2 linked regions of the Thiocapsa bogorovii genome follow. The protein of the gene in region 2 binds, or shares a complex with, the protein of the main gene of each other region. Links are inferred from orthologs where the notes say so. Each region holds a gene or a part of one and is shown on either strand. Other genes may lie near its edges.

Evidence for each region.
Region 1: the proteins of LT988_RS15180 (region 2) and LT988_RS02855 are in contact, whole or in part, in a crystal structure (PDB 1YFN), measured with the Escherichia coli proteins. The link is inferred for Thiocapsa bogorovii from one-to-one orthologs.

Annotation. Positions count from the first base shown.
Region 1 is NZ_CP089309.1:579,919-584,559, forward strand. The notes cover bases 1,657-4,641. They hold LT988_RS02855 (sigma-E factor negative regulatory protein), read right to left. Parts: upstream 3,436-4,641; coding sequence 2,878-3,435; downstream 1,657-2,877. Other genes in these bases: LT988_RS02845 (SoxR reducing system RseC family protein), read right to left, coding at 1,657-1,918; LT988_RS02850 (MucB/RseB C-terminal domain-containing protein), read right to left, coding at 1,926-2,894; rpoE (RNA polymerase sigma factor RpoE), read right to left, coding at 3,587-4,165; nadB (L-aspartate oxidase), read left to right, coding at 4,440-4,641. In the rest of the region: LT988_RS02840 (DegQ family serine endoprotease), read right to left, coding at 1-1,259; more of LT988_RS02845, read right to left, coding at 1,436-1,656. UniProt on the Escherichia coli protein: An anti-sigma factor for extracytoplasmic function (ECF) sigma factor sigma-E (RpoE). ECF sigma factors are held in an inactive form by an anti-sigma factor until released by regulated intramembrane proteolysis (RIP).
Region 2 is NZ_CP089309.1:3,375,204-3,381,455, reverse strand. Bases 1,692-4,631 are described here. They hold LT988_RS15180 (ClpXP protease specificity-enhancing factor), read right to left. Parts: upstream 3,445-4,631; coding sequence 2,938-3,444; downstream 1,692-2,937. Other genes in these bases: LT988_RS15170 (cytochrome c1), read right to left, coding at 4,305-4,631; sspA (stringent starvation protein SspA), read right to left, coding at 3,456-4,091; LT988_RS15185 (DUF3301 domain-containing protein), read left to right, coding at 2,448-2,762; LT988_RS15190 (hypothetical protein), read right to left, coding at 1,801-2,223. Also shown: LT988_RS15205 (hypothetical protein), read left to right, coding at 1-181; LT988_RS15200 (AI-2E family transporter), read left to right, coding at 190-1,257; LT988_RS15195 (DMT family transporter), read right to left, coding at 1,283-1,609; more of LT988_RS15170, read right to left, coding at 4,632-5,033; LT988_RS15165 (cytochrome b), read right to left, coding at 5,030-6,252. UniProt on the Escherichia coli protein: Enhances recognition of ssrA-tagged proteins by the ClpX-ClpP protease; the ssrA degradation tag (AANDENYALAA) is added trans-translationally to proteins that are stalled on the ribosome, freeing the ribosome and targeting stalled peptides for degradation.

The DNA of each region.
Region 1 (4,641 bases), 2.8 Mb from region 2 along the record:
CCCGCCTGCTCCGCAGGCCCGCGCTCGACGCCCTCCACCAGCACGCCACCGCCGGTGACGGACAACTCTTCGCGCTGCTCCGGTGTGATCTCGCTGACGAAGAGACCGATCCGATTCGCAGACGCCTTCTCCGGCTCGCTCGGCCGCGCGGCGAGTTGATCTTCCTCGGGCAGCTCGCCGATCTCGACCTCGAGATCGACCAGCTCGCCGCCCCTGAGCACTTGCAGCGTCACCCGATCGCCGACCGGCGTAATCCCCACCATCGGAGGCAATGCGCTCGAGGTCAGAATGTCGCGTCCGTTGTAGGTGACGATGATATCGCCGGGACGGACCTTCGCCCCCTCGGCAGGACTCCCCGGAAGGATCTGGGCCACCAATGCGCCGCGGGGCTGCTTCATACCGAAACTCTCGGCCAGCTCGCGGGTCACGTCCTGAATCAACACGCCGAGCCAACCGCGACTGACCCGACCTTTGGTCTGCAACTGGTCGACCACGTCCATCACGACGTCGATCGGGATCGAGAACGAGAGCCCCATGAAGCCTCCCGTGCGGCTGTAGATTTGGCTGTTGACACCGACCACCTCGCCGTCGAGGTTGAACAGGGGCCCGCCCGAATTTCCCGGATTGATGGCCACATCGGTCTGGATGAACGGGATATAGTTCTCGCTCGGGAGGCTGCGGCCCTTGGCACTGACAATGCCGGCCGTGGCCGAGGATTCGAACCCGAAAGGCGAGCCGATCGCCAGCACCCACTCGCCGACCTTGAGGTCTTGAGCGGCGCCGATTTTGACCGCCGGGAGCCCCTCGCCCTCGATCTTGAGCAATGCAATGTCGCTGCGCTTGTCGGTTCCGACCAGGGAGGCCACGAATTCGCGCCGATCGCTGGTGCGCACGATGATCTCTTCGGCACCCTCCACGACATGGGCGTTGGTTAGGACGAATCCGTCGGTCGAGACGATGAACCCGGATCCGAGCGAGCGCGACGGGAGGCTATCGTTCGGCAGCTCGCCGTCCTCGCCGAAGAAATGCCGAAAGAAATCCTGCAAGGGGCTCTCTTCCGGGAGGTCGGGAACGGAAAACTCCGGCAACTGCTCGACCGTCACCTGCGCCTGTTTCGTACTGATGTTGACGACGGAGGGGGCGTTCTCGGCGACCAGATCCACGAAGTCGGGAAGCATACGGCTGGCCGCAAGACCCGGCATGAGCGCGCCGCAGACCAATGCCGCGAGGGCGAAGGAGAAGGTTGGTATGGGACGCATGAATGCTCCGGGATCAGTGGATTCGATCGGCTGGCCGCCTCGATGACGGCGTTGCCGGACGTGGCGGAAAAAGGATTTGGAGGGTATCTAAACACGCTCGACCGCCGGGCCGGACCGGCCCTGCGTTTTGTGTCGCCGAACGCTCGCGTCGACGGTCGTCTCGGGGTCGATTCGGATCAGGGCCCCGGAAGGATCTGTACCGGCACGCCCTGCTCGATCCGGGACACCACCGCTTGCTGCTCCGGACGGCTCCATGAGCGCGCACTGTAGCCGCGCAGCCAGAACAACGCCAGACCGAAGCCGAGTGCAGCACCGACCAGAGCCCCCGCATCCGTCCAGGCGCCTTCGGCGACTCCGGTAAGCAGGGCATCTCCCGCGAACGCACCGCCGAGCAGACCGACCAAGGGTGCAAAGTAGACCGCGAAAGACGCCGAAAGAAGGCCACGCTCCGAGATCGCGAGCATCACCCGCTCGCCGACCGATGCGTCCACCTGATTCAGCGCTCGAACCTGCATCGAGCCGCGCCCGAAAAAGCGCTCGATCAAAGATGTACCGCAGGCGCCGTTTGCGGCGCAACCGCCGCAGACCGAGCGCCGCGTGATACGGACCCAGGCATAACGGCCTTCGGTCGAGACGACGACACCTGATTCCTCGATCATCGGCGGATTAGTCCGACGGATCGTCGACGCGCCGTACACTGAGCACGGCCGCTTCGACGGTCTCGGGCGGAACCTCCCCGACGGCCGTAATCTGGTAGCCGTCGATCTGCCGCCCGGCCGCATGTACGGCACCGATGTGGGTCGATCCACGCAGCCCGTCGCGGGTGTCGTCTTCGATATAGATCGAGTACGCGGAAAGCCGATCGGTAAAGAGGAAGTGCTCGACCAGCGCGCCACTCGGATTGTCCATCACGCCCTGACTCACCAATTGAAATCCCACCGGAGGCTCGTCGAAGCGCCAGCGGCCTTCGACGGGGGCCACGGGGGCGCCCCGCAGTCCGGATTCCTCAACCCGCGCAGATACGGTCGGGGTATTCCCGTCGACTGTGATGGCGGTGAACATCAACTGCTCCAGCGATGCACCGTTGCTGTCGATCAGATCCGACTTCAGCGGAAGAAAGGTTTCCTGATCGACATAAAACCGGTACCCGTACCTCAAATCATCGCGCGGAATAATACCGACCACCTCGGTATCACGACCGGCGACCCGCGCGATACCCTGGATCTCGATGCGATAGTGATCACCGAGATGCTCCGGGAATATTCCGTCGGTATTCAAGAGTCCGCCTGCGCCGGATGGACGTTTGACCGAGATCGGATGCCCGTCGGGCAGCACGCACATCACCCGGTCGGGTTCGCGGGTCACGGCCCGCACCGGGCCGTTCAGGGAGAGTAACCGCTCTTGAACCTGTCCCTCCTCGTAGCGGTGGACCAGGTGAAGGGCTTCGAGCCGGTTCTCGTGAGAGTAAACCAAGGTTCCTTCGTAGTTGAGCGACTTCAGCGCATCGGCCATCCTTTGAAGCAGATCACTCGCGCGCTGGATCACGTCATCCGCAAGGCTCGCCTGGACCACGAGCGCGAGCAAGAAGAATATGCCCAACCGGGCCGGGAGCCATGAATCAGCGACCCGCTTCATAACCGACAAAGGTCGCATAAGGCAGCATGCCCTTGGCCCCGGTCGTCGGGGCGGTTTCTTGGTGGGTAACGAGGAAAAGATCGAGCTTGTTGGCCAATTCGGGGTGCTCCAAGTCCCAGCGCTGCGCCGGTATCGCCACAACTCCCGGTTGCGCAGCGAGGGTCGGCGCCGTGCGGACGCTCGGGAGTGGACTCACGCCGTCGAACAGCCCGGGGACGACGAAAACCGCGAGAAAGGCGGCTGCTGCCGCGAGCGCCACGGCTGCGACCGGCCTCTTGGCCTTCGGCGGCTTCGCATCGCCGCGGGGCGGGGCCAAGACCGTCGGCTCATGCGCGATGCGTTCGCGAACCACATCGGCAACACCTCGACGGGTTGCGTGAACGGACTCGCCCCGAATCGCCAGACCAATCGTATGGTAGCGCTCCCATGTACCTCGCAGGCCCGGATTGCCTGCCATGGCATCGACCAGTCGCGCGGTGCCGGCGGGATCGAGCTCGCCGTCCTGAAGCTCGGAAATGCGTTGTCGTAGCTCGTCGCTCATTGCTTCATGCCTGGGCTGAGAAGTCGTGTCGTTGGGATGGCCGTCGTCGCGCCCGGATCTCGAGATCGCGGGCCCGGCGAGCTGGCCGATGAGGAAACCGCACCGCATCTGGAGCAATCGTCCTCGCTGCCTGTTTGACGCGTCGGGATCATCATGGTTCGAGGAGCGGCCTCAACCGCTTGTCGATTGCGTCGCGGGCCCGGAAGATGCGTGAGCGCACTGTACCGATCGGGCACGCCATTGCGGTCGCGATCTCTTCGTAGCTCATACCCTCGAGCTCGCGCAGAACAATGGCCGTGCGCAGATCGTCGGGGAGGTCGTCGAGCGCGCGCTGAACCGTTTGTGCGATCTCTTCGGTCAGAGCGAGCCGTTCGGGCGTCCCCGAGTCACGAAGGCGAACGCCCATATCCATTTGCTCGGCGACCTCGGCCTCGACATCGTCTCCCGGAGGACGACGTCCCTGTGCCACTAAGTGATTCTTTACCGTGTTCACCGCGATGCGATACAGCCAGGTGTAAAACGCACTCTCGCCGCGAAACGCAGGGAGTGCGCGATATGCCTTCAGGAAGGCATCCTGACTGACGTCCATCACCTCGCTCGGGTCGCGGACGTAGCGGGAAATCAGGTTTGCCACCCTCTGCTGATACTTCAACACCAGCAAGTCGAACGCGCGCTTGTCTCCGTTCTGGGCGCGCGTCACAAGCTCCTGATCGGCGGTGCGCTCAGACATGGACACGAGCCTTGGCGCTGCTGACCAGCAATCCCGTTGGCATGGACAATTCCCCGATTCGGAAGTTCGTGAGCCTCCTCAATTGCGGCCGAGGCCCCCTAAAAAAAGCGACAAACCTTGATCCCGCCCATGAAATGGGCGAGTTTACGGCGAACCGCGCCGATCACCCAAACTCAACCCGATCACGTTGGGGATCGAAGGGTCGCCAAGACGTCGAACCTCAACACGTCGCCGACCTCGACGCCCGTGAGATCCCCAAACGAAGGTTCCGATCATGCCAACCACGCCTTACCGCCACGACGTCCTGATTCTCGGCAGCGGCGCCGCGGGACTAAGCCTCGCACTGCGACTGCACGAGGATCTGTCGGTCGCCGTCATCTCCAAGCGCGAGCTCAAAGAAGGAAGCACGCTCTATGCGCAAGGCGGCATTTCGGCCGTGCTGGATGCGACGGACTCGATCGAATCGCACGTCCAGG
Region 2 (6,252 bases):
CCAAGCGGACGACAGCGCCACTCAGGTCGTCGTCATCGACTATCTGTTCGAAGACGCGCAGGTCGTCAAGCAGTTGACAGACCGACAGGTGTGGCGTTGGGACGCGGCGACCAACACCTGGTGGCTGGAATCGGGCCTACCGAGGTTCGCCTCGGTCGGCCAAAGCCGAGCCACCCGCTAGCGCGACACATGGGCACCAATCCCGGCCTCGGGCCCGCCACGCGTTTCCTGGTTGCCCTCGCGGCCTTCATCATCGTCGTCGCGGGGATGCGGGCGGCGGCGTCTCTGATGACGCCTTTTCTGCTCGCCGTCTTTATCGCCGTCATCGCGACGCCGCCGCTGCGCACGCTGCGCGAGCGGGGTGCGCCAAACTGGGCCGCGATGCTGCTGGTTGTCCTGGCGATTGCCGGCCTGGGAAGCGTTCTTGCGATCCTGGTCGCGGGGTCGCTCGACGGCTTCAATGCCAGCCTCCCGGAGTATCAGGACCGCCTGAAGCTGTTGATCGACGACCTCGCACGATGGCTCGACGGCATCGGTTTCCATACCTCGCGGGAGGCGCTGCAGACCTATATCGACCCCGCACGTGTCTTGGAGATGGCGGGAGACCTGGTATCCGGACTCAGCGGGGTCCTTGCCAATGCCTTTCTCATCCTGCTGACCGTGGTCTTCATCCTGCTGGAAGCGGCCGGGCTGCCGGCCAAGCTGCGGGCCGCACTCACCTCGCCGGAGACCTCGACCAAGCAGCTGCGAGTCGTCCTCGACAGCATCAACCGCTACATGGGGATCAAGAGCCTGACCAGCCTAGGAACCGGCCTCGTGATTTGGGCCTGGTTGACAATCCTCGGGGTGGATTATGCGGTGCTTTGGGCCTTGATCGCCTTTCTGCTGAACTTCGTCCCCACCATCGGCTCCATCCTGGCCGCGATTCCGGCCGTATTGCTTGCGCTCGTTCAAATCGATCTGCAGAGCGCACTGCTTGTTGCACTGGGCTATTTAGTGGTCAACACCCTGGTCGGGAGCATCCTGGAGCCGAAAATCATGGGATACGGGCTCGGACTCTCCACCCTGGTGGTCTTCGTCTCGTTGGTGTTCTGGGGATGGGTTCTGGGACCGGTCGGCATGTTTCTGTCGGTACCGCTGACCATGTCGCTCAAGATCGCGCTGGACACCAACCCGCAAACGCGGCCGATCGCCATCCTGCTGGGGCCCGAGATCAGGGAGCCGCAGCGCGATCCTCAGATCCGGCATCTCGATTGAGCACCGGGCAGGGCGCTCCGTCATCTCAAGGACCGGAGGCCAACTTCAATCCCACGATGCCCAGAACGATCATGCCGACGAAGAAGAACCGCAGGAAAGTCGCCGGCTCGGCGAACAGGACAATACCGATGACGAAGGCCCCGACAGCACCGATACCCGTCCAGACGGCATAGGCCGTGCCCATGGGAATGCTCTTCTGTGCGACGAGCAAGCAGGCGCCGCTGGCCACGATGCAGATTACGGCGAAACCGATCCAGCCCCAGCGGAGCCCCGACTCGGTCATCCCGAGCTTCAAGCCGACGGGCCAGCCCCATTCGAAGATACCGGCAACAACAAGAAAGAGCCAAGCCATAAGCGACACCCTACCGAGATCTTCACGCAACGATGCAACCTGGATCCGGCAGCTGAACGGCCCTGAAGTGCCTTCCACGCGGGAGCGGGGAGGAAACCGAGTCCGCGTCGCCGCGCCGGCAACGTATACCGGATGACGCCCGCCCGACGCCCGCGCGGAAGGTGTCCCGAAGGGTTTCTGCAGCCCGCTGCTCAGGCGTCGGAGAACATCGCCTCGAGACGTTCGATCTCGGCGCGCACTGTTTCGGAGACCGAATCCTTCATGGCCGACAACTTGCTCATGAGCTCACGCGCCATGTCCTCCTTATCCTCCGCCAGGAAGCTCTTGACCTGCTCGATCATCTCCTTGGCTTCCGTCTCGGCGCGCTCGCCCACGACCGAGGCCTGTTCCATCGCCGACGCCGCAGCCTCAGAGGCGGTATCCTTGGCGGCAGTCGCGGCCGCGCCGACACGATCGGAGGCATCCTTGGCCGTCTCGACCGCCCGATCGAGCATCGTCGGCTCCTGTGCGGGCGGAGCGGCAGCCTCCTCGACCGGCGCTTGGTCTTGTCCGCAAGCAACGAGCCCGATGGTCGTGCATGACACGATGACGGCCGTGAGGATCTGTCTCTTCATCTCGGTCACTCCCGCGTTTGTTGAGGGACGGTCAGTATACTGAAACCACCCGTCACCGCGCAGCCGGACACATCGCTCGCCGCCGCGACCGCGCATGATGGCGACATGCTCGGATTTCGCCGGGCGCGGGCGTCGGGTGCGCCACCCCGACACGGCGAGTACGTCGGAACCCCGCGAGCATGAGATCACCGTTGCCCGTTCGCCACACTCGAGGACCTGCCTTCATGAGCAACCTGCTCGCCGTCTTTTTCCTTCTTTTGCTCGGCTGGTTCTGGCTCGACAGTATGCGCGCACGCGAAATCGCAACGGAGGTCTGCAAAAGCGCGTGCAAACAACGGGAGCTTCAATTTCTAGATCAAACGGTCGCCTTGCGGCGACTTGGTCTCGCCTGGCGGTCGGAAGGCTTGAGGCTGCGGCGCGTCTATCGCTTCGACTTCAGCGAGGAAGGCGTCGGACGCCGCAGCGGCTATCTCGTGATGCGGGGAATGGCGCTCGAGGATCTCAGTTTCGGCCTGCCGACACAGACGCAGGACGCCTGACCCGCTCCGAGAGGGACACGCGGCGCCTCCACGGGGTTTGGGCTTCGCGTTCACCCGGTACGCCGCGACGCGGTTCAGGGTGCTGGGGCTGTGTCGGCCGCAGCGCTCATCGGGTCACGCTTGACGTGGGAATCCGGGTCGCGTCGACCAAGGGGGCAAAGACGAGGTGAAGAGCTTACTTGACGACCTTCAGCGTCGGACCGCCAGCCTTCTTTTTTCCTTTTCCCGACGGTGATTTAGGCCCTTTGGGTTCCTGAATCATGCCCTGAGGCCGACCGACCGATCGCGGCTTGCTTGGGCCCTGCTCGAGGGTCGCATCGGAATCGATCTCGGGCTCGCCGGGAAGCGGATAGGCCAGCTCGGGGAAGACCATCCCCTGACCGTTTTCGCGCGTGAAGATACCCAGCACCGCTTCGACGGGAAAATAGACGTCGCGTGCCACACCGCCGAAACGCGCGTTGAACTCGATCTGATCGTTTCCCAGGACCAGCGAACGCACCGCACTCGGCGAAAGATTCAGCACCAAACGCTCGTCCTCGACGAACTCCTTCGGCGCCTGGACACCGGGGTAACGGACATCCACCACCAAATGGGGCGTCATATCGTTGTCCAGGATCCACTCGTAGATCGCCCGGATCAGATAAGGTTTGGTCGAGGTCATCGTGTCGATCTCACTTTCCATCGAGCCCTCCATCAGGACACGTCCGCGATCATCTCCTTCTCGGCCTCGGTGAGGCTCTTGCGAAAGGCGTCGCTGGCAAAGATGCGTCGCATGTAAACCCGCAACGCCTCGGCCTGAGGCGGCAGCTCGATGCCGAGAACAGGCAGGCGCCACAGCAGCGGTGCGATGCAGCAATCGACCAGAGAGAACTCGTCGTTCATAAAGAAGGTGTGAGCACCGAACACCGGCGCGGTCACAACCAGGCTCTCGCGCAGCTCCTTGCGCGCCTGTTCCGCTTCCGCCGGGCTCCCCAGCCGAATACGACCCATCAGGGTGTACCAATCGCGGTCGATGCGATACATGAACAGCCGGGCGCTGGCACGCGAAACCGGATCGACGGGCAGCAAAGGAGGATGAGGGAAGCGTTCATCCAGATACTCCATGATAATCCGCGACTCGTAGAGTCGCAGATCCCGATCGACGAGCGTCGGCACGGTCCCGTAAGGGTTGAAGTCCATCACCTCGTCCGGCAGGTCGTTTGCATCGACATCGACCACGTCGACCGCGATACCCTTCTCGGCGAGCACCATCCGAACACGGTGGCAATAGGGACAGGTGGGATCGGAAAATAGCGTCATCACGGATCGTCTACTCGCAGCCACAGCCATTCTTCCCTTCTCCAGCGTGTGGACAAAGCCCGGTCGGGCCCGAGGAACAGGTATCGCCGACCATCCGGGTCAGCTGCCTTGAGCATTGCGCTCATGAGTGAACAGTGCATCGCGGGTCGCGGCCCGAAACCGGGTGCTCCGGCCCGAACCGTCAAAAAGAGAGGAGCCGCATCGGCCTCGATGGATCGAGACCGATGCGGCGCGCGACGATTCTCAGTGAACGTCTTTCCAGTATTCCTTCTTCAGAGCATAGGCCACGATGAAAAAGAGACCCAGGAACAGCAAGACATAGATCCCCACCCTGCGCCGCTCCATCTGGCTCGGCTCGCCCGCGTAGGTCAGAAACGCGGTGATGTCCCTCACCATGTTGTCGTATTCCTCGGGGGCCAGACTTCCGGGCTGGGTGAGTTTCACACCGGCGATGGTCGGCTCGTGACCGGCATGCTCTTCCACGATCGCTTCCTGCGTCCCCTGCAGATCACCCAGAACGTGAGGCATGCCCACCAGAGGGAAGATCACGTTGTTCACGCCGTACGGCCGCGTAGGGTCAGCATAGAAACTCTTCAGATAGGTGTAGACCCAGTCCGGGCTGCGCCAGCGCGTCACCAACGTGAGGTCGGGAACCGCGGTGCCGAACCAGACTTCGCCGTCTGCGGGCCGCATCGCGTTCTTCATCATGTCGGTCGGCTGTGCGTCACCAAACAAGAGGTTCTCGCGCAGCGACTTGTCATCGATTCCCAGATCGTCCGCCATGCGTGAGTAACGCATGTGGCTGAGCGAGTGACACGCCATGCAGTAGTTGACGAAATACTTCGCCCCGCGCTGGAGTGATGCTTGATCGCTGAGATCGATGTCTGCCTTCTCCAACTCGACATGGCCGCCCGCGGCGAAGCCGACGGCGGGCATCAACAGCGCCAAGGTGGCAATGATCAGCTTTCTCATGAGGTCACCCTCTCCGGAACGGGCTTGGTCTTGTCGATCGAGCTATAGATCGGCATCAGCAGGAAGTAGGCGAAATAGAGCGACGTGAAGATCTGCGCCAGCAGGGTCAAGAAAGGATCCGCAGGTTGCAGTCCCAGCCACGCCAAGACGACGAAGGACACCGCAAAGACCCCGGTCATGACCTTGAAGATCGGACCCTTATAGCGCATCGACTTGACCTTGCTGCGGTCAAGCCAAGGCAGCGCGAAAAGGATCAAGATCGCCGCGAACATCACGACAACGCCGGGGAACTGCGACCCCCACATCGGCGGCACTGCCCGCAGCATCGCGTAGAAGGGCGTGAAATACCAAACCGGCGCAATATGCGCAGGGGTCTGGAAGGGATTGGCCGGCTGGAAGTTCGGCGCCTCGATGAAGAGTCCGCCCATGGTCGGGGCGTAGAAGACGATGGCCGAGAAGATCGCGAGGAACACGACCACGCCGACGAGATCCTTCACCGTGTAGTAGGGGTGGAAGGGGATCCCGTCCGCCGGTGCCTTGTCGCTCCAGCGGTTGCCCTTCGGACCTTCCTTGATCTCCACGCCGTCCGGGTTGTTGGACCCGACATGGTGGAGTGCGACGATATGCAGAAACACCAAGGCCGCCAAAACGAACGGTAAGAGGAAGTGGAAGGCAAAGAAGCGGTTGAGCGTCGTATCCGAGATGACGTAATCACCGCGTACCCAGACGGCAAGATCGTCGCCGACCACCGGGACCGCCGCGAACAGATTCACGATAACCTGTGCACCCCAGAACGACATCTGTCCCCACGGCAGGAGATAGCCGAAGAAGGCGGTAGCCATCATCGCCAGATAGATCACGACGCCGATGATCCAGAGCAGCTCGCGCGGCTTGCGATAGGAGCCCCACAGCAAGGCACGAAACATGTGCAGATAGATCACGATGAAGAAGGCCGATGCACCTGTGGAGTGGATGTAACGGATCAACCACCCCCACTCGACATCGCGCATGATGTACTCGACCGACGCGAACGCCTCGGCGGCAGACGGTTTGTAGCTCATCGCCAACCAGAGGCCCGAGACGATCTGGATAACAAGCGTCAGGATCGCCAGCGAGCCGAAGAACGACCAGAAGTTGAGATTTTTCGGGGCGTAGTACTCTGAAAGGTGTGCCTTCCAGGTCTCCGTCAGCGGGAATCGCTTGTCGATCCAGCTGAGGT